3 regions of the Pseudomonas sp. gcc21 genome follow, and region 1 is predicted to be linked to each of the others. Evidence: predicted binding sites of a transcription regulator. Region 1 holds the regulator's gene; each other region holds the start of a gene.
What was found. The regulator sigma-54, encoded in region 1, starts transcription at its own class of promoters, with help from an activator protein. The targets are predictions, from matches to a motif close to ANTGGCATNNANNTTGCTNT.

Region 1 (7,182 bases):
AACTTGCGTGATGCGGCCGGCGGCTTGTTCTCTGCCGTTTCCTTGGAAGCCTGACGAACCAGTTGCCGAAGCTGCTGGCGATCGGTTTCCGGATAGAGTGCGATAAAGGCGTCCTGTTCTTCCGGTTTGCCGGTCAGCAGCCGGTCACGCCAGCGTTCGAGTTGATGAAAGTGCTGGGCGTGCGCCTGGCTGCTGCTGTCCAGTCGGTCGACGTAGGCCTGTATGGCTTCGATATCCTGATCACGCATCAGCTTTCCGACAAAGCTAAGGTGGCGTTTAAGCGCGCCGCGTGCAGTGTGCCGGTGTGCTTCGTCGAGCGCCCGGCGCAGCTTGTCGGTCAGCTCGAGTTTATCCAGTTGAGCGGGCTTCAACTCGGTCAGGCGGCGGCCAAGTTCCTGCAGCTCGTGCAGCTCGCGTTTAACCTGGGTTTTGCTTTTGCCCTCGTCTTCGTCATTCTGCTCTTCGTCGTGAAAATCTGTCATGGTGATTCCGTTACGGCCTTTCGCCGGGTCTGTTCGATGCGCCATGATACCCGTTCACACTGCGACTGTCCGGAGTACAATGGCGGCCACAAAGGAGAACTTATGACTGATAACCTGCCTACCCGGAACGATGATCCCCAGGCGTTGCAAACTGCTCTCGAGCAGCGTGTGGCATTCATTCTGGACGAGTCGAAACGTCAGGGCGCTTCAGCCTGCGAGGTGGTCGTAAGCCACAACACCGGCCTCTCCGTCGGCGTACGCCAGGGCGAAGTGGAAAACGTTGAATTCAATCGTGATCAGGGCTTTGGTATTACGCTGTATTCGGGTCAGCGCAAGGGCTCTGCCAGCACATCGGATACCTCCGATGAGGCTATTCGGTCAGCTATCGAAGCCGCCCTGGTTATCGCCCGTCACGCCTCTGAAGATCCTTTTGCCGGGCTTGCCGATCCTGACCTGATGGCCAGGGATCTGCCGGATCTGGACCTGTACCATCCCTGGGAGCTGGGCGCCGAAGAGGCCATTCAGCGTGCCCTGGACAGCGAGGCGGCAGCGCTTTCGCTGGACAGCCGGCTGAGCAGCGATGGCTCGCATGTAAGCAGCCACCAGGGTTGCAGAGTCTACGGTAACAGCAACGGGTTCATTGGCAGCTCGATTGGAACGCGGCACAGCGTAGCGACTCTGACCATCGCGGCTGATGCGCAGGGTATGCAGCGCGATTACTGGTACGGTGTCGACCGGATTGCGCAGCGCTTGCCGACTGCCGAGGCGCTCGGTCGCAAAGCGGCCGAGCGTACCTTGTCGCGACTGGGTGCGCGGTCGATCAAGACCGCCAAGGTCCCGGTGCTCTTTGCTGCGGATCAGGCTGCCGGGTTACTTGGGCACCTCGTCGGCGCCATTGCTGGCGGAGCCGTCTATCGGCAATCCACGTTCCTGCTGGATGCGCTGGGTCAGCCAGTATTCCCCGAGTGGGTGACCATTGATGAACGTCCCCATCTGAAGCAGGCGCTGGGCAGTACTGCCTTCGACGGCGATGGCCTGGCGACGCGAGAGAAATCCTTCATCGAGCGTGGCGTGTTGCAAAGCTGGATTCTGGGCACCTATTCCGGGCGCAAGCTGGGCTTGCCGAGCACAGCCAATGCAGGTGGTGTCAACAACCTGCACGTGTCCTGCAATGTTCCGGGTGGTATGGATGTCTTGCTCAAGGAAATGGGCACCGGTTTGCTGGTCACCGAGCTGATGGGGCAGGGCGTGAATGGCGTGACAGGCGACTATTCCCGCGGCGCCGGTGGGTTCTGGGTCGAAAACGGTGAGATCGCTTTCCCGGTGAAGGAAGTGACTATTGCCGGCAATCTGCGGGACATGTTCGCCAATTTGCGCTGTGTTGGTGCGGATGAAGAACGGCGCGGTAATTATCTGACCGGCAGCTGGCTAGTGGATGGCATGACAGTGGGTGGTGAGTAGTACGCGTTTCGGCTACTCGCCTTCCTCAAAGTAGTTGTTGACCAGTGCCGTCAGCTCTTGCATGGCCTGGTCAGCCTGCTGGCCCTCGCAGGCGATGCAGATCTCGGTACCCTTGCTAGCAGCCAGCATCATCACCTGCATGATGCTTTTGCCATTGACCATCTGATCCTCGTTGCAACCGATGCGGATATCGCAGTCATAACGGTTCGCTATACCGACGAATTTAGCGGCTGCCCGTGCGTGCAGACCTAACTTGTTGATGATCTCGAGGTTGGCTTTTGGCATGTCAGGGCAGGTCGCGGTGTCGTATTTGCAGGTTGGGGGTATGCGCGCTCAGCTCCCGGACCAGGCGCTCGGCAATATAAACGGAGCGGTGATGCCCGCCGGTACAGCCAATGCCGACGCTCATATAGCTGCGTTCGCCGGCAGCGTAGCGGGGTAGCCACTTCGCCAGAAAATTGTAAATGTCCTGATACATCTCCTGAACTTCCTGCTCCCCTTCAAGGTAATCACAGATTTCCTTGTCCTTGCCACAAAACGGGCGTAACTCGGCTTTCCAGTAAGGGTTGGGCAGGCAGCGCACATCGAACACCAGGTCAGCATCGACCGGTACGCCACGTTTGAATCCGAACGACTGGATCAGTACCGAGGGGGCATTACCGTCGCTGCTGAGTAGACGTTGTTTAAGCAGATCGCGCAGCTGGTACAAGGTCAGATGACTGGTATCGATCTTGAGATTGGCCAGGTCGATGATCGGCTCGAGCAGGCGCAGCTCCGCCGCAATGGCTTCGCCCAAGGATTTGCTTTCATCGGTCAGCGGGTGTTTGCGGCGCGTTTCCGAGAAGCGCTTGATAAGCACTTCGTCGGTAGCCGCGAGAAACAGCACATCACAGCGAATACCGGTATCGCGTACCCTCTGTAATATCTCGGGAAAGCGCTCGAGGTCGCTCGCCAGGTTACGCGCATCAATACTGATCGCTACCTTCGGCAGATGTTGGTCGGTGTCGTTGGCCTGTCTGGCCAGTTCGGGAAGCAACCCGGCGGGCAGGTTGTCGATGCAGTAGAAACCGTTGTCTTCCAACAGATGCAGTGCGGTACTTTTGCCGGAGCCGGACCGGCCACTGACCACAACCAGGCGCATGGTTCGTTAACTCCCCTCGTCGGTGCCGACCATCACTTCATAGAGAGTCTGGGCATCGGGTGATTGGCGCAGGGCTTCTCGCAGCGCTTGCTGGTCGAGCTTCTCTGCAAGCATCTTGAGAATCTGCAAATGTTCTTCAGTCGCTTCCTGCGGCACCAGCAGCACAAATATCAGGTCGACCGGTTCGCCATCCAGGGCGTCGAAATCGATCTTGCTGTCGAGCTGTAACAGTGAGCCTATCGCTTGCGTGCATCCAGGCATGCGGCAGTGGGGAATGGCTATGCCATGTCCGAATCCGGTCGAGCCGAGTTTCTCCCGGGCAACCAGGCTTTCGAAAATCGCGTCGGGATCCAGGTTGGTGTGCTGGGAGACCAATTTGCCGATCAGCTCCAGCACACGTTTCTTGGATGCCCCCTGCACACCTGCAAAGGTGCGCTCGGGGGTCAGGATATGGTTTATTTGCATGGTCACGCGGCGTTGTTGGCCTTAGCGGTCGTTGACGCCTTGTAGGCGATTGAGGTTCTTTTCCTTGTACTTGATCAGCTGGCGATCAAGCTTGTCGATCAGCATGTCAATTGCCGCATACATGTCAGTATGTTCTGCATTGGCGACCACCTCCCCCCCGGAAACATGAAGAATGGCTTCGGCCTTCTGGCGCAGTTTTTCAACTTCAAGGATGACCTGGACGTTCGTAATCTTGTCGAAATGCCGCTCGATGCGTGCCATTTTTTCAGTGACGTAATCACGTAATCCGTCAGTGAGCTCGAGTTGGTGACCGCTGATATTGAGTTGCATACGGCTTCTCCTGATTGGCTTTATGTTACTGGGTGAACCCGATCACCCGGTGGTGCCACTTTGATTCCTTATACTGTCAAACCAGTCGCTTGCGTTCGCTCGAAGGAGCGATGTTGAGTGATTCCCGGTATTTGGCAATAGTCCGGCGGGCCACGTGAATACCCTGTTCCTCCAGTAAACCAGCGATCTTGCTATCGCTCAATGGTTTCTTCGGGTTTTCAGCCGCAACCAGTTTTCTGATCAGCGCGCGGATGGCGGTTGATGAAAACTCGCCACCTTCGCTGGTGCTTACGTGGCTCGAGAAAAAGTATTTGAGTTCGAATATTCCGCGCGGGGTGTGCATGAACTTCTGCGTGGTGACGCGCGATATTGTCGATTCATGCATGCCGACTGCCTCGGCAATGTCATGCAGCACGAGTGGCTTCATCGCCTCTTCGCCATGCTCGAGGAATCCGCGTTGATGCTCGACGATCTGCGTAGCGACCTTCATCAGCGTCTCGTTGCGGCTCTGCAGGCTCTTGATGAACCAGCGCGCCTCCTGCAGATGATTACGCAGGTAGGTGTTGTCGTTACTGCTATCGGCGCGGCGCACCATGGAGGCGTAAGTGTTATTGACCCGCACCTTGGGTACCGATTCCTGGTTCAGCTCGACCACCCAGCGGTTGCTGTCGCGGCGCACGATGACGTCCGGAATAACGTACTCGGCCTCACCGGAGGCGATTTCCGAACCGGGCCTGGGATTGAGCGTCTGAATCAGCGCAATGGCGTCGCGCAGCTGATCTTCTTTCAGCTTCGAACGGCGCATCAGTTGGGTGAAGTCGCGGCTTCCGAGCAGTTCAAGGTGATTGTCGACCACCCGCCGGGCCTGCTCGAGCATGGGGGTGTCAGCTGGTAACTGGCGTAGTTGTAGCAGCAGGCATTCGCGCAAGTCACGGGCAGCCACGCCAACCGGCTCGAACTGCTGGAGTCTGTGAAGCACCATTTCGACTTCGTCGAGATCTGCTTCCAGCTCAGGGTCGAGGGAGGAAAGGATGTCCTCCAGCGATTCCTGCAGATAGCCGTCAGCGTTGATCCCATCGATCAGCGCTACGGCGATCTGATAATCCGTTTCGGACATGGGAATCAGGTTCAGCTGCCATTCAAGGTGGCTTTGCAGGGTTTCGCCGGTGCCGGTGCGCGAGGTGAAGTCCCAGTCTTCGTCATCGTTACTGGGCAGCGAGCTGGCTGAGGTCTGATAAACGTCTTCCCATTGGGTGTCGACGGGCAGTTCGTTGGGTATCTGCTCGTTCCAGCTACCTTCTTCCTGCGCCTGGCCGTGCTGTTCGATGGCATCAAGCGCGACGGGCTCGGGCAGGGTGACCGCCGGGGCGTCATCGTGATCGGACGCGTTATTGCTGGTATCGCCAGAAAAATCGTCATCGCCATCATCCGCCATTTCAAGCAACGGATTGGCTTCGAGCGCTTCCTGAACCTCCTGCTGAAGATCCAGGCTGGAAAGTTGAAGCAAACGGATGGCCTGCTGCAGCTGAGGCGTCATGGTCAGCTGCTGCCCCATCTTGAGGACGAGCGTTGGTTTCATTTTCCGGTGAACTACCTTGTGCGCTGAATCAGAACCGTGAAAGCGCCGTGGCGCTTTGCCTTTAAGATCATGCCTGAAGCCAAGCGGCTTTTATAGACGGAAGGCGTGACCGAGGTAGACGTCCCTCACCAATTGATTGGATAGCACGGTTTCCGCATCTCCTTCGGCGATGATGTGTCCGTCGTTGACGATGTATGCCTTGTCACAAATATCCAGCGTTTCACGGACGTTGTGATCCGTGATCAGAACGCCTATGTCCTTGTCCTTGAGGTGCTGGATGATTTGCTTGATATCGTTGACCGATATCGGGTCGACCCCTGCAAACGGTTCATCAAGCAGAATGAAACGGGGCTCGGTGGCCAACGCCCGGGCAATTTCGGCTCGTCTGCGCTCACCGCCGGACAGGCTCATACCCTTGCTGTCCTTCAGGTGATGGATATGGAACTCACGCAAGAGGGCTTCCAGTTTGCCTTCGCGACCCTTGCGATTGAGGTCCTTGCGGGTCTCGAGAATTGCCATGATATTTTCGCCCACGGTCAGTTTGCGAAAGATCGACGCTTCCTGAGGCAAATAGCCGATGCCCTGGCGGGCGCGGCCATGCATGGGCAGGCCCGTTACATCTACTCCATTGATCTGGATCTTTCCTTCGTCGGCTTTCACTAGCCCAACGATCATGTAGAAGCAGGTCGTTTTGCCTGCACCGTTAGGCCCCAGCAGACCCACGACTTCGCCGCTGGTGATCGACAGGGAGACATCCCGCACCACTTTGCGCGATTTGTAGGCTTTGGCCAGATGGTGCGCCTGTAGCTTAATCATCGGTGGCCGGCTCCGGCGCGGGCTTGCGATTGCGCGGTTGAATCACCATTTCGATGCGCTCGGGCTGTTCGGCATCGCCGCCAGGACGCCCGGCATCGACTACTTCTTCCGCGACGTTGTAGGTCACGTACTCGCCTTCGAAGGTGTTGCCGTCCTGGTCGAGATGAGCATTGGTGATCAGCACCACCCGTTCCTCGGCAGCAAAGTATTCAATGGTGCGGCTGCGTGCATTGACTGGGCCTTTGCCGGGGTTGGGCGTCTGCTTGAACGTCGCGGGGTTGCCCACACTGACAATCTTGCGGACCTCGCCCTCGGCGTCAGTGGTCAGGGTTACTTCATTACCGGTCAGCCGCATGCTGCCCTGGGTCACGATGACGTCACCGGTATACACAGCGACGTTTTGCCGGTCATCGAGGTTGGCAGTATTGGCCTGAATGCGAATGGGCTGGCTGCTGTCTTCAGGTAGGGCAGCTGCCTGAAAACAGGGGCCAAGCAACAGGGCAACAAGCGCCAGGGGTTTAACGCACCTCATGTAGGCCTCTTACGTTGGACAGCAGCTGCATGCGGCCGTCTTGGAAATAGACATGCATGCCAGTGGCGGTAGTAACGCCGCTGACTGCTTCGATTCTAACGTCCTGATCGGTCTCGGCGTAATCCCTCGCAGGAAATACCGTCAGCGCCGATGTGGTCATTTGCGATATCGGCTCATCGGGTATGTCCTGTTTGAGCAATACATCGTCGTTCAGCTGAACCCGGTCACCGCCTTCGGTGATCCACCCGGTTCGTGAGGTTACTAACCAGGGCTCTTGTTCGTCTGCACGGAAATACAGGAGATTTGGCGCTTCCAGTCGGGTGCTGTCCTCGTTGGCAAGGTGCGTGGCGCGCTGGCTGGTCAGTTCATAGCGCAC
Region 2 (7,182 bases), 450 kb from region 1:
TCGGCTCGCTCAGAAAGGCATAACGCCAAAACCCCGAAAAGCGGGGCAGTTCGCAATCCCAATCGGGTGGAAAGCTGTCGCCGGTAGCCCGCTCACACAAATGGGCTAGGCCACTGATCCATGTATCGATTAGCCACCACAGGCTCAGCACTCGTGATCGTCGGTACTGCACGATGACGGACAAACCGGCACAAAAAACCCGCCTGAGTGGCGGGTTTCTTGTTCAACGTAAAACGTTAGCCCTTGCTGGCACGCTTGCGCAGGTTCTCGTCGAGAATCTTCTTGCGCAGACGAATCGACTTCGGCGTTACCTCGACCAGCTCGTCATCATCGATGAACTCAAGTGCCTGTTCGAGGGTGAAGCGAATCGGCGGAACCAAGGCAATGGTTTCGTCCTTGCCAGAAGCACGCATGTTGTCGAGCTTCTTGCCCTTGGTGGGGTTGATCACCAGATCGTTGTCACGGCTGTGAATGCCGGCCAGCTGACCTTCATAGATCTCGTCACCCGGAGCAAGGAACAGCTTGCCGCGGCTCTGCAGGGTTTCCAGCGAATAGGTCAGCGCCTTGCCAGTGGCCATGGAGACCAGCACACCGCTCTGACGGTGACCTACTTCGCCACCCTTGAGCGGACCGTAGTGACTGAAGGTAGAGGTTAGAATACCGCTGCCTGACGTCATGGTAAGGAACGAGTTACGGAAACCGATCAGACCGCGTGCGGGTACGGTGTACTCGAGACGGATACGGCCCTTGCCATCCGGAACCATGTTGCTCAGGTCACCTTTACGCAGACCCATCTGTTCCATTACCGGACCCTGATGAACTTCTTCGATATCGATGGTGACGTTTTCGTACGGCTCCTGCTTCTCGCCGTCGACTTCCTTGATGACTACTTCAGGACGGCCAACGGCCAGCTCGAAACCTTCACGGCGCATGGTTTCGATCAATACCGACAGGTGCAGCTCGCCACGACCGGAGACCTTGAACTTGTCTGCGTCATCGCCCTGGTCAACGCGCAGCGCAACGTTGTGCAGCAGCTCTCGTTCCAGGCGTTCCTTGATGTTGCGGCTGGTAACGAACTTGCCTTCCTTACCGCAGAACGGCGAGTCGTTGACCTGGAATGTCATGGAGACGGTCGGCTCGTCGACTGACAACGGCGGTAGTGCTTCAACGTTGTTCATGTCGCACAGCGTGTCGGAGATATACAGCTCGTCCATACCGCTGACGCAGACGATATCACCGGCCTGGGCCTGATCGACTTCAACCCGCTGCAAGCCGGAGTGGCCCATGATCTTCAGAATCCGGCCCTGGCGCTTCTTGCCATCCGGACCGATGGCGATGACCGGGGTGTTGGTCTTGACGGTGCCGCGCGCGATACGACCGATACCGATTACACCCAGGAAGCTGTTGTAGTCCAACTGGGAAATCTGCATCTGGAACGGGCCATCCACGTCGACAGCGGGCGTCGGAACATGGTCGACGATCGCCTGGAACAGCGCGTCCATGTTGTCGTCCATCTTCTCGTGGTCCAGACCGGCGATCCCGTTCAGGGCGCTGGCGTACACGATTGGGAAGTCCAATTGCTCGTCGGTCGCGCCGAGGTTATCAAACAGATCGAAGATCTGGTCAACGACCCAGTCCGGGCGCGCACCCGGGCGGTCAATCTTGTTGATGACCACGATAGGACGCAGACCCGCCTTGAAGGCTTTTTGCGTAACGAAACGCGTCTGCGGCATGGGACCATCCTGCGCATCAACGACCAGCAACACGGAATCGACCATGCTCATCACGCGCTCTACTTCGCCGCCGAAATCGGCGTGGCCGGGGGTATCAACGATGTTGATGTCGTAGCCGTTCCATTTCAGAGCGGTGTTCTTCGCCAGAATGGTGATGCCGCGCTCTTTTTCCTGGTCATTGCTATCCATCACGCGCTCGTTCTCGAGCTCCTTACGGTCCAGGGTGCCGGACAGACGCAGCAGCTTGTCGACCAGTGTGGTCTTGCCGTGGTCAACGTGGGCAATAATGGCAATATTACGGAGATTCTCGATCACTATGGACGTCCTGGGAAATGCGCGGCTGTCGGCCGGCTTATAAAAATGAGGGGGGCATTATACAGAGACAGCCGTGACAGTGTATGTTTTTTGAACGAAACACCGTCACAGACCCATTCTGGACTGTCTGTAAGTCTGACTCAGACCTTGGGCAATCGTAGCACACGGATGTTGCCGTGCCCCGCATCAAGCAGGTACTGAGCGTGCAGCTGGCTCATGACACCCTTGTCGCAGTACAGGAGATAAGCCCGCGACGCGTCCAGCCCGGCAAAGCGGCTGTTCAGGGTATAGAACGGCACGTGCATGACCTCAACGCCCGGAATTTGCAGCGGATTGAGCTCCTGCTCGTCCGGCGCACGAATATCCAGGACTACCTGACCCGGCAGCGCCTGGCTGACCAGTTCGACCGCGTCAGCTCCCTCGAGATCCAGCTCAAGCTCGCTGCAATCGCTATACCGCGCGCTCTTCACCGCTTCATCAAGAATGGCGAAATCAAAGCTGGCTTCCGCCTCGGCAACCTTGGCAGGTGAGGTGCGGATCGCCGGATTGACCGAAATGACGCCGCAATATTCCGGCATGCTGCTGGAGAAGGCTTCGGTGCCAATGCGCCGGGCGGTGTCAATGATATCCATCTTGCTGCTGGTGATAAGAGGACGCAGAACCAGCAGATCACTAACCTGATCGATAACCGCCAGGTTGGGCAACGTCTGGCTCGCGACCTGTGAGATCGCCTCGCCGGTCACCAGTGCGTTCAGGTCCAGGCGCCAGGCGATACGGTTTGCCGCCCGCAACATCATGCGCTTGAGCACAACGCCCATCTGGCTGTTCTCGACGTTCTGTAGGAGCTCTGCCACCACCCCCTCGAAGGGTACGCTGATAAAACGCAGGCGATGGCTCGCCGCATACCGCTCCCACAGGTAGTGAGCCACCTGTCTGACGCCCAGCTCGTGCGCGCGTCCGCCGAGGTTGAAAAAAACGAAATGCGGCAGCAGTCCGCGCTGCAGCATCTGGTAACTGGCGACAGTTGAGTCGAAACCGCCGGACAAAAGGCTGAGCACCGGCTCAAGCGTGCCCAGCGGAAACCCCCCCATCCCCTCGTGACGAGCCTGGATCAGCCAGATGCGGTTATCCCGCACATCCAGCTTGACCTCGACATCGGGCGCCTTGAGCGAAACGCCTGTCGCACCGCAGCGCGCCATGAGCTGCTCCCCGACAAGCCGAGCTACATCCTGCGAGCTGAACGAATGCCGGCCTACGCGCTTGCAGCGCACAGCAAAGGTCCGCCCGCGGACCTGATCGCCGAAACTGGCGACGCACAGTTCGGCCAGCTCATCGAGTGTCTCCAACGGATAGTCACGCACCTCGAGTATGTGGGCGATACCCGGGGTATTGCACAGGCGTTCGATGCAGCGCTGCTGCACAGAAGGGTCATCGCCGAGCACGACCTCGAGACTGTCCCAGGAACCACCCACCTTCACGCCCGGATCAATGGCGGTGAGCAGCACGCGCACGTTGGTCTTGAGCTGATGCACGAAGCGCTTGCGCACCTGGCGAGTCTTGATGGTTATTTCTGGGAAGAACTTGATGATCAGTTTCATGAGCGGCGACAACCAGGCAAAGCGCAGCATTATACGCCTATACCGGTTGTGAAGGGCCGAGCTGTATAATCTGCACCAAATTTGAGCACTAACGTGGTTTACTGCACTCTAATTGCGCAGCGCAACGGCGCCCTGCTGCACCACAAGTCGCTATATAGCTCTATCGTGCCCATTTCAGCGCGGCTTCGATATGGCATAGCTTTTGCTAACCTGTACCTCAGCGGATGCGGGAACTGAATTCCGCTCGAATTTGAAGATCCGGGCTAGCCGCCCGGGCAAATGTTTCTTTGGAGGAAACCATGTCGAAAGCGATGCAACTGATCCAGGAATTTGACGTGAAGTGGGTCGACCTGCGCTTCACTGATACCAAGGGCAAGCAACACCACGTGACAATGCCGGCCCGCGACGTCAAGGATGATTTTTTTGAAGAAGGCAAGATGTTCGACGGCTCCTCCATCGCTGGCTGGAAGGGAATCGAAGCTTCCGACATGATCCTGATGCCCGATGACGAAACCTCGGTTCTGGACCCCTTTACCGAAGAACCGACGCTGATCATCGTCTGCGACATCATCGAACCTTCCACCATGCAGGGTTACGAGCGCGATCCACGCAGCATCGCCCGCCGCGCCGAAGAATATCTGAAATCCACCGGTATCGGTGACACTGTCTTCGTTGGCCCGGAACCTGAATTTTTCGTCTTCGACGAAGTGAAATTCAAGTCCGATATGTCCGGCTCCATGTTCAAGATCTTTTCCGAACAGGCAGGCTGGAACACCGATGCGGACTTCGAGACCGGTAACAAGGGTCACCGCCCTGCCACCAAAGGCGGCTACTTCCCGGTTCCGCCGGTTGATCACGACCACGAGCTGCGTACCGCCATGTGTAACGCCATGGAGGAAATGGGCCTGGTCATCGAAGTACATCACCACGAAGTCGCCACCGCCGGCCAGAATGAGATCGGCGTACAGTTCAACACCCTGGTGCACAAGGCTGACGAAGTTCAAACCCTGAAATACTGCGTGCACAACGTGGCCGATGCTTTCGGCAAGACAGCGACCTTTATGCCCAAGCCGCTATACGGCGACAACGGGTCTGGCATGCACGTGCACATGTCCATCTCCAAGGATGGCAAGAACACCTTCGCAGGCGAAGGCTATTCCGGTTTGTCCGATACTGCCCTGTACTTCATCGGCGGCATCATCAAGCACGGCAAGTCGCTGAATGCCTTCACCAACCCGTCGACCAACTCGTATAAGCGCCTGGTTCCGGGCTTCGAAGCACCGGTCATGCTGGCCTACTCGGCCCGCAACCGTTCCGCCTCGATCCGGATTCCCTATGTTTCCAGCCCCAAGGCGCGCCGTATCGAAGCCCGCTTCCCGGATCCGGCTGCCAACCCCTACCTCGCCTTCTCTGCACTGTTGATGGCCGGCCTGGATGGCATCCAGAACAAGATCCACCCCGGCGACGCTGCGGACAAGAACCTGTATGACCTGCCTCCGGAAGAAGCACAGCAGATCCCGCAGGTATGCGGCAGCCTGAAGGAAGCACTCGAAGCGCTCAGCAGCGACCGCGAGTACCTGACCAAGGGCGGCGTATTCACCGATGAGCTGATCGATGCCTTCATCGAACTCAAATCGGCTGAAGAACTGAAGGTGCGTACCTTCGTTCACCCGCTTGAGTACGATCTGTACTACAGCGTCTGATTGACCGTTGATTAGAAGAAGGGCGTCCGTTGGGACGCCCTTTTTTTTCGTCTGTCCGCAACTGAGACATAGCAACTTGCCAGCCACTGCGCGGGATGCAACTCTTAAGCTCTGTTGCCGTTGCAAAACGGCCCCGTCCCTTCGGGTTGTACGGCACATGACCGAGACACGCCCAAGGGCAATCCACAGGAGTAAAGCAGCATGGTTCGCATATCGATTCTGGCCAGCATGGTCTTGCTGGTGCTTTACGCGGGCAGCCTTTCAGCCCAGGTCTTTTCCTGGACTGACGAAAACGGCAATCGCGTTTTTTCCGATCAGCCTCACCCGGACGCAGACAGCATTGACCTGGGGCCGGTGAATACCATCGAGCCACCTCCAGCCTCGACGATGGAATGGCAGGAAAACGACCGGGACCCTTCCCGTTCATCCGGACAGCAGTCCCAGATCGCTTACCAGCGGCTGGCGATCACCTCGCCTGGAAACGATCAGGCTGTTCGCGCCAACGACGGCACCTTGAGCCTTACTGTCGAGACCGACCCACCGCTCAGCGGCAACCACCTGCTACGTGCCGAAGTGGATGGCAGCCTCGCCAGCGAACCGGTGCCCGGAAACGGCAATGCGACCCATCAGCTGCAGCTCAATGAGCTGGATCGGGGCAGCCACGCGATCACCGCTGTCGTCGTCAACGTTCGAGGCGAAGTCATCCAGCGCAGCAAGCCGCTTCAGATCCACATCCAGCGCACCTCGTTGAACCAGCCGGGTCGCGCCAGTGCCAATCAGGCGCCCCGCGCTCCCGCCGCACCGCGCGCACCCAACGTCCCTGCTCCCAGCCGGTCTGGTAACTGATCCGCTCTCCCTCCGTTACCGTGCGCACTGTTTTGGTGCGCACTGGTAACATAAGTGCCCACCTCAACGGCAATGCCGGCGGCTCACGCCTCACCCAGCCGCGTGACGTGCGGAGTTCTGGTGCGCTCTCGCCCATTCAGGCGAACCGCTAGAAAATCAGCAGCCCCATAGATGGGCCACGCGGAAGATAATGATCTCAAATGAGGCCCGCCCTCGCTTTTAATGCCCTCATTTGTGAGTAGCGCTCCCGGCTGGTTCGCTTCTTGCATTTAACTTATCAAACCTTTGGGGACCACTATGCTGCCGAACCGGATTCAGATTCTCGAGAACCTCACCACCGCCGTCGTATTGTTGGACGACCAGCTGTGCCTGGGTTATCTGAACCCGGCTGCGGAAATGCTGCTGGAAGTAAGCGGTCAGCGACTGCAGCAGCAACCTGTAGGGGACTTCTTTCACGACCGCGCCTCGGCCCTGGCCTCCCTGCATGATGCGCTGGACAACATGCACGCTTTCACCAAACGTGAGGCGCAGCTCAGCCTGAACAACGGCAACAGTCTGGTCGTGGACTACACGGTGACGCCGCTTGCGGCGGCCGGACATAACTGGATCCTGATGGAAGTGCATCCGCGCGACCGCTTGCTGCGTATCACCAAGGAAGAAGCCCAACTCGCCAAGCAGGAAGTCACCAAAGTGCTGGTACGCGGCCTCGCCCACGAGATCAAGAACCCTCTGGGTGGCATCCGAGGCGCTGCGCAGTTGCTGGCGCGGGAACTGCCCAACCAATCGCTGCGTGACTATACCGACGTCATCATTGAAGAAGCTGACCGTCTGCGCAATCTGGTCGACCGCATGCTGGGCCCCTACCGACCGCCGAGCCTGCAACCGCTGAATATCCACGAGATAACCGAGCGGGTCGCCCATCTGATACAGGCCGAAACACACGGGCGGATCGATTTGCAGCGGGATTACGATCCGAGCATTCCCGAG
Region 3 (7,182 bases), 1.9 Mb from region 1:
TCAACCTTCTGCGCAATGCCGCGAATGGCCAGCGAGGCCTTGCTTCGCGGGAAGGCGTCAAATACCGCGCGCTGTTTCTGCACCGCTTTGCGTACGGATTCGTCATAGGGCACCGCGCCGACATATTGCAGCGCCACGTCCAGGAACCGATCGGTCACCTTGGTCAGTTTGGCGAAGACAGTGCGGCCTTCCTGCGGCGTATTGACCATGTTGGCCAGCACCCGAAAACGGGTCATGCCATGGTCGCGATTGAGCAGCTTGATCAGCGCATAGGCGTCAGTAATCGAGGTCGGCTCGTCGCACACAACCACCAACACTTCCTGGGCGGCGCGCACGAAGCTCACGACCGAGTCGCCTATTCCGGCAGCGGTGTCGACTATCAACACGTCAATGTTGTCGCCGATGTCACTGAAGGCCTGAATAAGCCCGGCGTGTTGCTGCTGGTTCAGGTTGACCATGCGCGCCGCACCTGATGCGGCGGGAACGATGCGGATGCCGCCGGGGCCGTCAATCAGCACATCCCGCAGGTCACATTTGCCATCAAGCACGTCCGCAAGCGTGGCCTTGGGCTTGATACCCAGGAGCACGTCCACGTTGGCGAGGCCAAGGTCGGCATCGAGCAGTACGACCCGACGCCCCAACGCCGCCAGCGCCATGCTGAGGTTGACGGATACGTTGGTTTTGCCGATCCCGCCCTTGCCGCCGGTGACCGCGATAACCTGAACCGGATGATTGCTGCCCATCTGTGTGGATTACCTTGTAATAAGAATTCGTGTTAGCAAATTTGTAAAAATCGCACCGTGTCTGCTACAGGGCGGCTCACTGACGGAACGCCGGCCTGGTTCGCTTGCTGCATGCCGCCGTGAGGCGAAGTGCGCTAATCACCGGCTCTTAACCTGCATGCAGTATACCTGCAAAGACATTACCCATCGCCTCGTCAGCAGGCGCTTCGCCAGCATGGCTGGCCATGTTCACCGCGCGACTGACCAGCTTGTGTCCGACCGCTTGACAGATGTCGTCCGGAATGCGCTGGCCATCTGCCATATAGGCTACCGGCAAAGCTTGTTCCATAGCCAGACCCAGGGACTCACCCAGCGTGGCAGCCTCATCGATCTTGGTCAGGATACAACCGGACAATCCGCAGGACTTGTAATGATGGTAGGCGGACTTCAACACCTGGTACTGGCTCGTCGCGGCCAGCACCAGCAAGGTCCGCACCCGTTGCCCCTGCGCCGCCAGCTCGTTCAATTGACTACGCAGTTGCGGATCCTGACCTTGCATGCCGGCTGTATCGACCAGCACCATGCGCTTGCCGGCAAACTCCTTGAGCACATCAGTCAGACTGTTCTGCTCATCAACCACCCGCACCGGTACATTCAGAATACGTCCAAGCGTACGCAACTGTTCATGCGCGCCAATCCGGAAGGTATCCATGGTGACCAGCGCAACATGCTGACTGCCGTGTTTGAGCACATACCGTGCTGCCAGCTTGCCGAGACTGGTGGTCTTGCCGGCGCCTGTCGGGCCAACCAGCGCAATCACACCGTTCTGATCGATCAGTTCGTCCCGGATGACCGGAATGCTATGAGACAGATGCGCCAGCAGCATGCGCCAGGCCTGACGGATATCGGTCACATCAGCCACTTTAGCCATCAATTGCTTGCTCAGCCCTGCCGGCAGGCCGAGCTGGGTAAGCCGACGCCACAAGCTGGCCTGATGGGGATTTTGCTGATTGATCTGCCCCCAGGCCATGTTGCCCAGCTGGGTCTCGAGCATTTCACGCAGGCCTGCCAGTTCGGCGCGCATTGCACCGATACCGCTTTCCCCAACCTCTGCTTGTGGAGCTGTGCTCACACGGGCTTGCGGTGGGGCCTCAGCGGCGTGTTCGTTCTGCAGCCGTGCCAGCAGCTGCTGCGCAACGGGCGAGCCCTGCTCAACAGCCTGACGCATGGCTTCGCCGAATAACTGGCGGTTGACCTGGGGGCCGTCTGCAGACTGCCCGCCTTCGGCCAGCTGGGCACGCGCCTTGACGATGCGCTCCTGGGTTTTCTTCAGTTCCTGATCCAGGCCAGGTGTGGGTGGGGTCACGCGAGGCGCCTCATAGTCCAGCGCCGCTGTCAGTTCCACGCCGCCGGCGACCCGGCGGTTAGCGATGATGGAGGCGTCCGCGCCCATTTCGTCGCGCACCAACTTCATCGCCTGACGCATATCAGCGGCAAAGAAACGTTTTACTTTCATGGCTGACCTCACCTGTCCTGGTACTGACTATTCATTGTTGGCCCACCGTCGCAACGATGGTGACCTGCTTGCTGTCCGGTATTTCCTGGTAGGACAGTACATTGGCCGCTGGCGCCGCATAGCGAACGAACTTGGCCATCATCCCGCGGATCGGTCCGGCTACCAGAACGATGGCTGGCTTGCCCTGAACCTCCTGCCGCTGTACCGCATCTGCCAGTGACCGCTGCAGCTTCTCGGCCATGCCCGGCTCGAGCATGACGCCTTCTTCCGCGCCTTGCCCCGCCTTCTGAACACTCTGTAGCAATATCTGTTCCAACCTGGGCTCAAGCGTGATCACAGGGAGCTCGGCGTCAAGCCCTACAATGCTTTGCACGATGGAGCGGGATAATGCGACCCGCACAGCGCCGATCAGGGCGCCAGTATCTTGACTCCGCCCCGACTGGTTGGCGATGGCTTCAGCGATGGTCCGGATGTCACGTACCGGCACCTGTTCTTCCAGCAGACCCTGCAGCACCTTGAGCAGACCAGACAGCGAGATCATCCCGGGCACCAGCTCTTCGGCCAGCTTCGGCGAAGCCTTGGCCAGCACCTGCAGCAGTTGCTGAACCTCTTCGTGACCAATCATCTCGTGGGCATGCTTGTGCAGGATCTGGTTAAGGTGGGTAGCAACCACGGTGCTGGCATCGACCACCGTGTACCCCAGTGACTGGGCCTGATCGCGCTGCATGACCTCAATCCACACCGCCTCCAGGCCAAAGGCCGGATCCTTGCCCGCGATCCCCTTGATCTCACCGAATACCTGACCCGGATTGATCGCCAGCTCCTTGTCCGGATAGACCTCGGCTTCTGCCACCCCGACGCCCATCAGCGTCACGCGGTAGGCATTCGGAGCGAGATCGAGGTTGTCTCGGATGTGTACCGAGGGCATGAGGAAACCCAGATCCTGCGACAGCTTCTTGCGTACACCCTTGATGCGCGCCAGCAACTGCCCACCCTGGTTGCGGTCCACCAGCGGAATAAGGCGATAGCCGACCTCAAGACCGACCATGTCAACCGGCGTCACGTCTTCCCAGCCGAGTTCGCGGGTCTCAGGGCGCTGCGTTGCCGGCACCTGGGATTCCTTGCGCTCTGTTTCGGCAACCTCTTCAAGCTTGGCTTTCTGCTTCTGCGCAATCCAGTACGCACCGGCAGCAGCCAGCGCGCCCAGACTCAGAAAGGACACATGCGGCATGCCTGGGATCAAGCCCATGAGCACCAGAATCGCTGCGGCAATCCCCAGCGCCTTGGGCGAGGCAAACATTTGACGCTGCACCTGCGCGCCCATGTCCTCTGAAGTCGAAACGCGGGTCACCATGATTGCCGCGGCAGTGGACAGCAACAGCGAAGGAATCTGCGCAACCAGGCCATCACCGATGGTCAGAAGCACGTAGATGCGCCCAGCGTCAGCGAACGACAATCCGTGCTGGGCCATGCCGATGGCCAACCCGCCGATGACGTTGATGAACAGAATCATCAAACCGGCTACGGCGTCGCCACGGACAAATTTGCTGGCACCATCCATCGAGCCGTAGAAGTCAGCTTCCTGGGCTACTTCACTGCGGCGTAGCTTGGCCTGCTCCTGATCGATGATGCCGGCATTCAAGTCCGCATCGATGGCCATTTGCTTGCCCGGCATGGCATCCAGGGTAAAGCGTGCGCTCACCTCCGAAATGCGACCAGCGCCTTTGGTGACGACCACGAAGTTGATAATCATCAGGATGGCGAAAACCACCAGACCAACCACATAGTTACCACCGATCACTACTTCGCCGAAGGCCTGAATCACCTTGCCCGCTGCATCTCCACCTTCGTGTCCGTAGAGAAGTACAACCCGGGTCGAGGCTACGTTCAGCGCCAGGCGCAAAAGCGTGGAGACCAGCAGAATGGTCGGGAAGACGGCAAAGTCCAACGGGCGAAGCGCATAGGCGCAGACCAGCAACACCACCAGCGACAGCGCGATGTTGAAGGTAAAAAACACGTCCAGAAGAAACGGCGGCACCGGCAGCATCATCATGCCGAGCATGACCAGCAACAGGATTGGCACGCCGAGGCTGCCATGGCGCAGCCCAGCCAATCCGGTTCGCATGTTGCTCATCATCTGGGAACGATCCACTGCCATGCGCTAGCGCTTCCTGAACAATTAATTGACGCTGAAAAGGGTGTGACAGACCCTTACGCAAGAAGCGTTCCAGTTGAGAACAGTGTCGAGCTTACGGAATATGAACCAACCGACTAAAACCGCGTCCTAGCAGTGATAATGTTGGCTCATGACATCAAAATCACATTCTCGGCAAGGTAGCGACCAAAACGGCATACGCCGACTGGAATAGAGAAAGTAGATGCGCTTAATACCCAAAACAGTACTCGCCTGCGTGACGCTGAGCGTTGCAGGCTGCGTAACCACGCCCGGGCAACAGACACCGTTGTCCAAGCCGGCCGAAGTTATTGCAGAACAGAAACAGAACCTGACGGACTTCATCGATGGAATGAACGCCTCGGAAGAGGCTCGTACGCAGGAAGTAGACAAACTGCTGGCTCAGCCAAGGATCGATCCGCTTACGGATTATCTGGCGGAACGTCCTATTGATCTTCGATATATTCCGCACCGCCAACGCGTCGCCAGGGAACGGGACAAGCGTTGTGACGAGGTCGGTGAACGCTACGCCGATATGGCTCCTACTGTCGAAAACCTGGCCCAGCTGAAGGAGCTATACAGCCACTCCTGCTACGCCCAGGTCAACGCGTTCGAGCGGCGCGTAAATAAAGCCCTCGCCAAGTACAGTCCGGCCCAGTCCTATAGCCCGTTCCCGCCTTTTATGGTCGGTCTCGTTTCGGCAATATCCAAAGTGACGGATCCGCAGCCGGAAGCAAAACAGCCTGACGCCAGGGACGGTTCGAGCAGTCGAGCCGCAGCCAAGCCGCCCGTCAACGAGGCCGGCATGCAGGTCAGCAAGGCCACCGAGCAACCCGCCGGGGCATCCGACAATTCGGCCGCTGCGCGCGCCCCTATTGCCGAAACACGTACAGCCTCTACAAGCACCACTGAAACGGTAGCGCGCGCCGCCGAAGCACCGCCATCTGCCACATCTGAAACGGAACGCAAACAGGCCGGGGCTGAATCCGCTGCATCCAGGCCGCAGGTGGCAGCTGCCACTCAGCCCGCGCCAGCACCTGCACCAGCCACCACCGCAGCGCCCGCCGCAAAGCCCGCGTCAACATCCAAACCCGGCTCTACGCTCGACAAGGATAGCCGCAAACACGCCAATAACTGCTACCTGCTGTTCGCCATCCGTAACTATCAGGAGGCGCACGGCGCCTGCCTGTCGGCTGCCCGTGCCGGCGATGCCAAGTCGCAGCATCATATCGCCTCGCTGGCACGTATCAGTAATGAAGCCGATGCTGCTGTTCATTGGTCAAAGTTGTCCGCCGAGCAGGGGTATGGTCCCGGCCAGCTATTGCTGGCTGATCTTTATACCAAGGGTGAAGGCGCGGTACGCGACGAGGCGCGCGCGCTTGAGCTGGTTGAACAGGCCGCAAGCCAGGGCCTGGCCGAAGCGCGTTTCCGCGCCGGCCAGGCTTACCTACAAGGCAAGGGCACGGAACCTGACCAGGCCAGGGCACTACAACACCTTGAGCAAGCTGCAGCGCAGAACCATCTGGCAGCCCAGCTGGCCCTGGCCGAGCAGTACAGCTCCGGTGCACAACCCAATGCCAGCAAATCCAGAGAGTGGCTCAAGCGAGCCGCTGCCCAACAATCTGCCGAGGCACAGTACACACTCGGTCTGAGCTACGCCCAGGGTACCCCTGACGGCCAGGAAGCGCTTGAAGCGTACGTCTGGCTCAGCAAAGCCCTGCTCAATGGCGAAACCCGCGCGCGGTCCCACCTTGAGCGGATCGCCAGATCCCTGACACCCGAGCAACTCCAGCTCGGGCAACAACGAGTCCAGTCGGACATGCGAGGCAGACGTTCGTGAGAGTCGAAGGAATGACTCCGGTCAAACGGTCCATCATGATAGTTCTCGGGCTTTTGGTCGGCCTTTTCATCATCGGCATGTGGCTCATGTCCAGCCTCAACCTGGACTTTGCCCAGAAAACCATGTCGCAACTGCGCCAGCATCAGATCGCTGACACCTTCCATGCCAATCTGGACCGTATCAATGCACATCACCGGTTGATGGAGCAGAACACCCGCGAGCTGGCGCGCATGGGGCAGCTTTTCGGCAAACAGCAATCCCTGACCGGCCGGCATAACAAGCAGGAATTGGAAGAAGCCCTGGCGCAGACGCTGAATGATGTCGAGGGCGTGAGCGGTGGCGGAATCTGGTTTGCTCCTGACGCCTACCAGCCGGGGCCTTTCGCCGTTTACGGTTTTAAGGTCGGGGATCAGCTGGAAGTGGTAAGCGATGATATCAACTATGCCGAGCGCGACTGGTATGCGCAGATCGAGCCTCCCAATGAGCGTATCTGGGATATGGGAACTCGATTCTACTGGAGCCCCGCCTATTACCACTCAAGCACGGACAAGGTTGTAGTCAGCCTCAGCACGCCGATACGCGATGAACAGCAGCAGGTCATTGGCCTGGCATCCACCGACTGGCGAGCAGATGAGATCATCCGCATGGTCAGCCGCGTGGAAGTCACACCCGGCACCTTCTCCTTCCTGATCGACTCCGACAATCGCAACCTGTCCAGCCTGTCCCGCGCCGATGATGTACGCCGCGCACAACAGCTGATGGACGCCATTTCACGCAGCGAACTACACAAGCAAACCAACAAGATCCAGCCGCCGGATATTCTTTCCAGCCCCTTGATCGCCTCTCCGATGCAGCGCATGACGCTGACGGTGAACGATGAACCCTACGCACTGTTCTTTTCGGAGACCGTCGCGGGTATGGTGTTCGGTAT

Region 2: glnA (glutamate--ammonia ligase) is a predicted target of sigma-54. The motif match lies at 3,836-3,855, and genes of this name have one in related genera.
Region 3: flhA (flagellar biosynthesis protein FlhA) is a predicted target of sigma-54. The motif match lies at 4,451-4,470, and genes of this name have one in related genera.

What each region holds. Positions count from the first base shown of each region.
Region 1 is NZ_CP051625.1:3,658,992-3,666,173, forward strand. It holds gene yjgA (ribosome biogenesis factor YjgA) at 1-482, opposite strand, end outside; gene pmbA (metalloprotease PmbA) at 585-1,943, shown strand; gene HG264_RS17025 (HPr family phosphocarrier protein) at 1,956-2,228, opposite strand; gene rapZ (RNase adapter RapZ) at 2,230-3,084, opposite strand; gene ptsN (PTS IIA-like nitrogen regulatory protein PtsN) at 3,091-3,549, opposite strand; gene hpf (ribosome hibernation-promoting factor, HPF/YfiA family) at 3,571-3,879, opposite strand; gene HG264_RS17045 (RNA polymerase factor sigma-54) at 3,956-5,458, opposite strand; gene lptB (LPS export ABC transporter ATP-binding protein) at 5,549-6,274, opposite strand; gene lptA (lipopolysaccharide transport periplasmic protein LptA) at 6,267-6,806, opposite strand; gene lptC (LPS export ABC transporter periplasmic protein LptC) at 6,793-7,182, opposite strand, start outside.
Region 2 is NZ_CP051625.1:3,210,025-3,217,206, reverse strand. It holds gene typA (translational GTPase TypA) at 237-2,048, opposite strand; gene thiI (tRNA uracil 4-sulfurtransferase ThiI) at 2,189-3,646, opposite strand; gene glnA (glutamate--ammonia ligase) at 3,946-5,349, shown strand; gene HG264_RS14765 (DUF4124 domain-containing protein) at 5,551-6,195, shown strand; gene glnL (nitrogen regulation protein NR(II)) at 6,493-7,182, shown strand, end outside.
Region 3 is NZ_CP051625.1:1,585,683-1,592,864, forward strand. It holds gene fleN (flagellar synthesis regulator FleN) at 1-743, opposite strand, end outside; gene flhF (flagellar biosynthesis protein FlhF) at 892-2,238, opposite strand; gene flhA (flagellar biosynthesis protein FlhA) at 2,270-4,390, opposite strand; gene HG264_RS07360 (tetratricopeptide repeat protein) at 4,617-6,251, shown strand; gene HG264_RS07365 (EAL domain-containing protein) at 6,248-7,182, shown strand, end outside.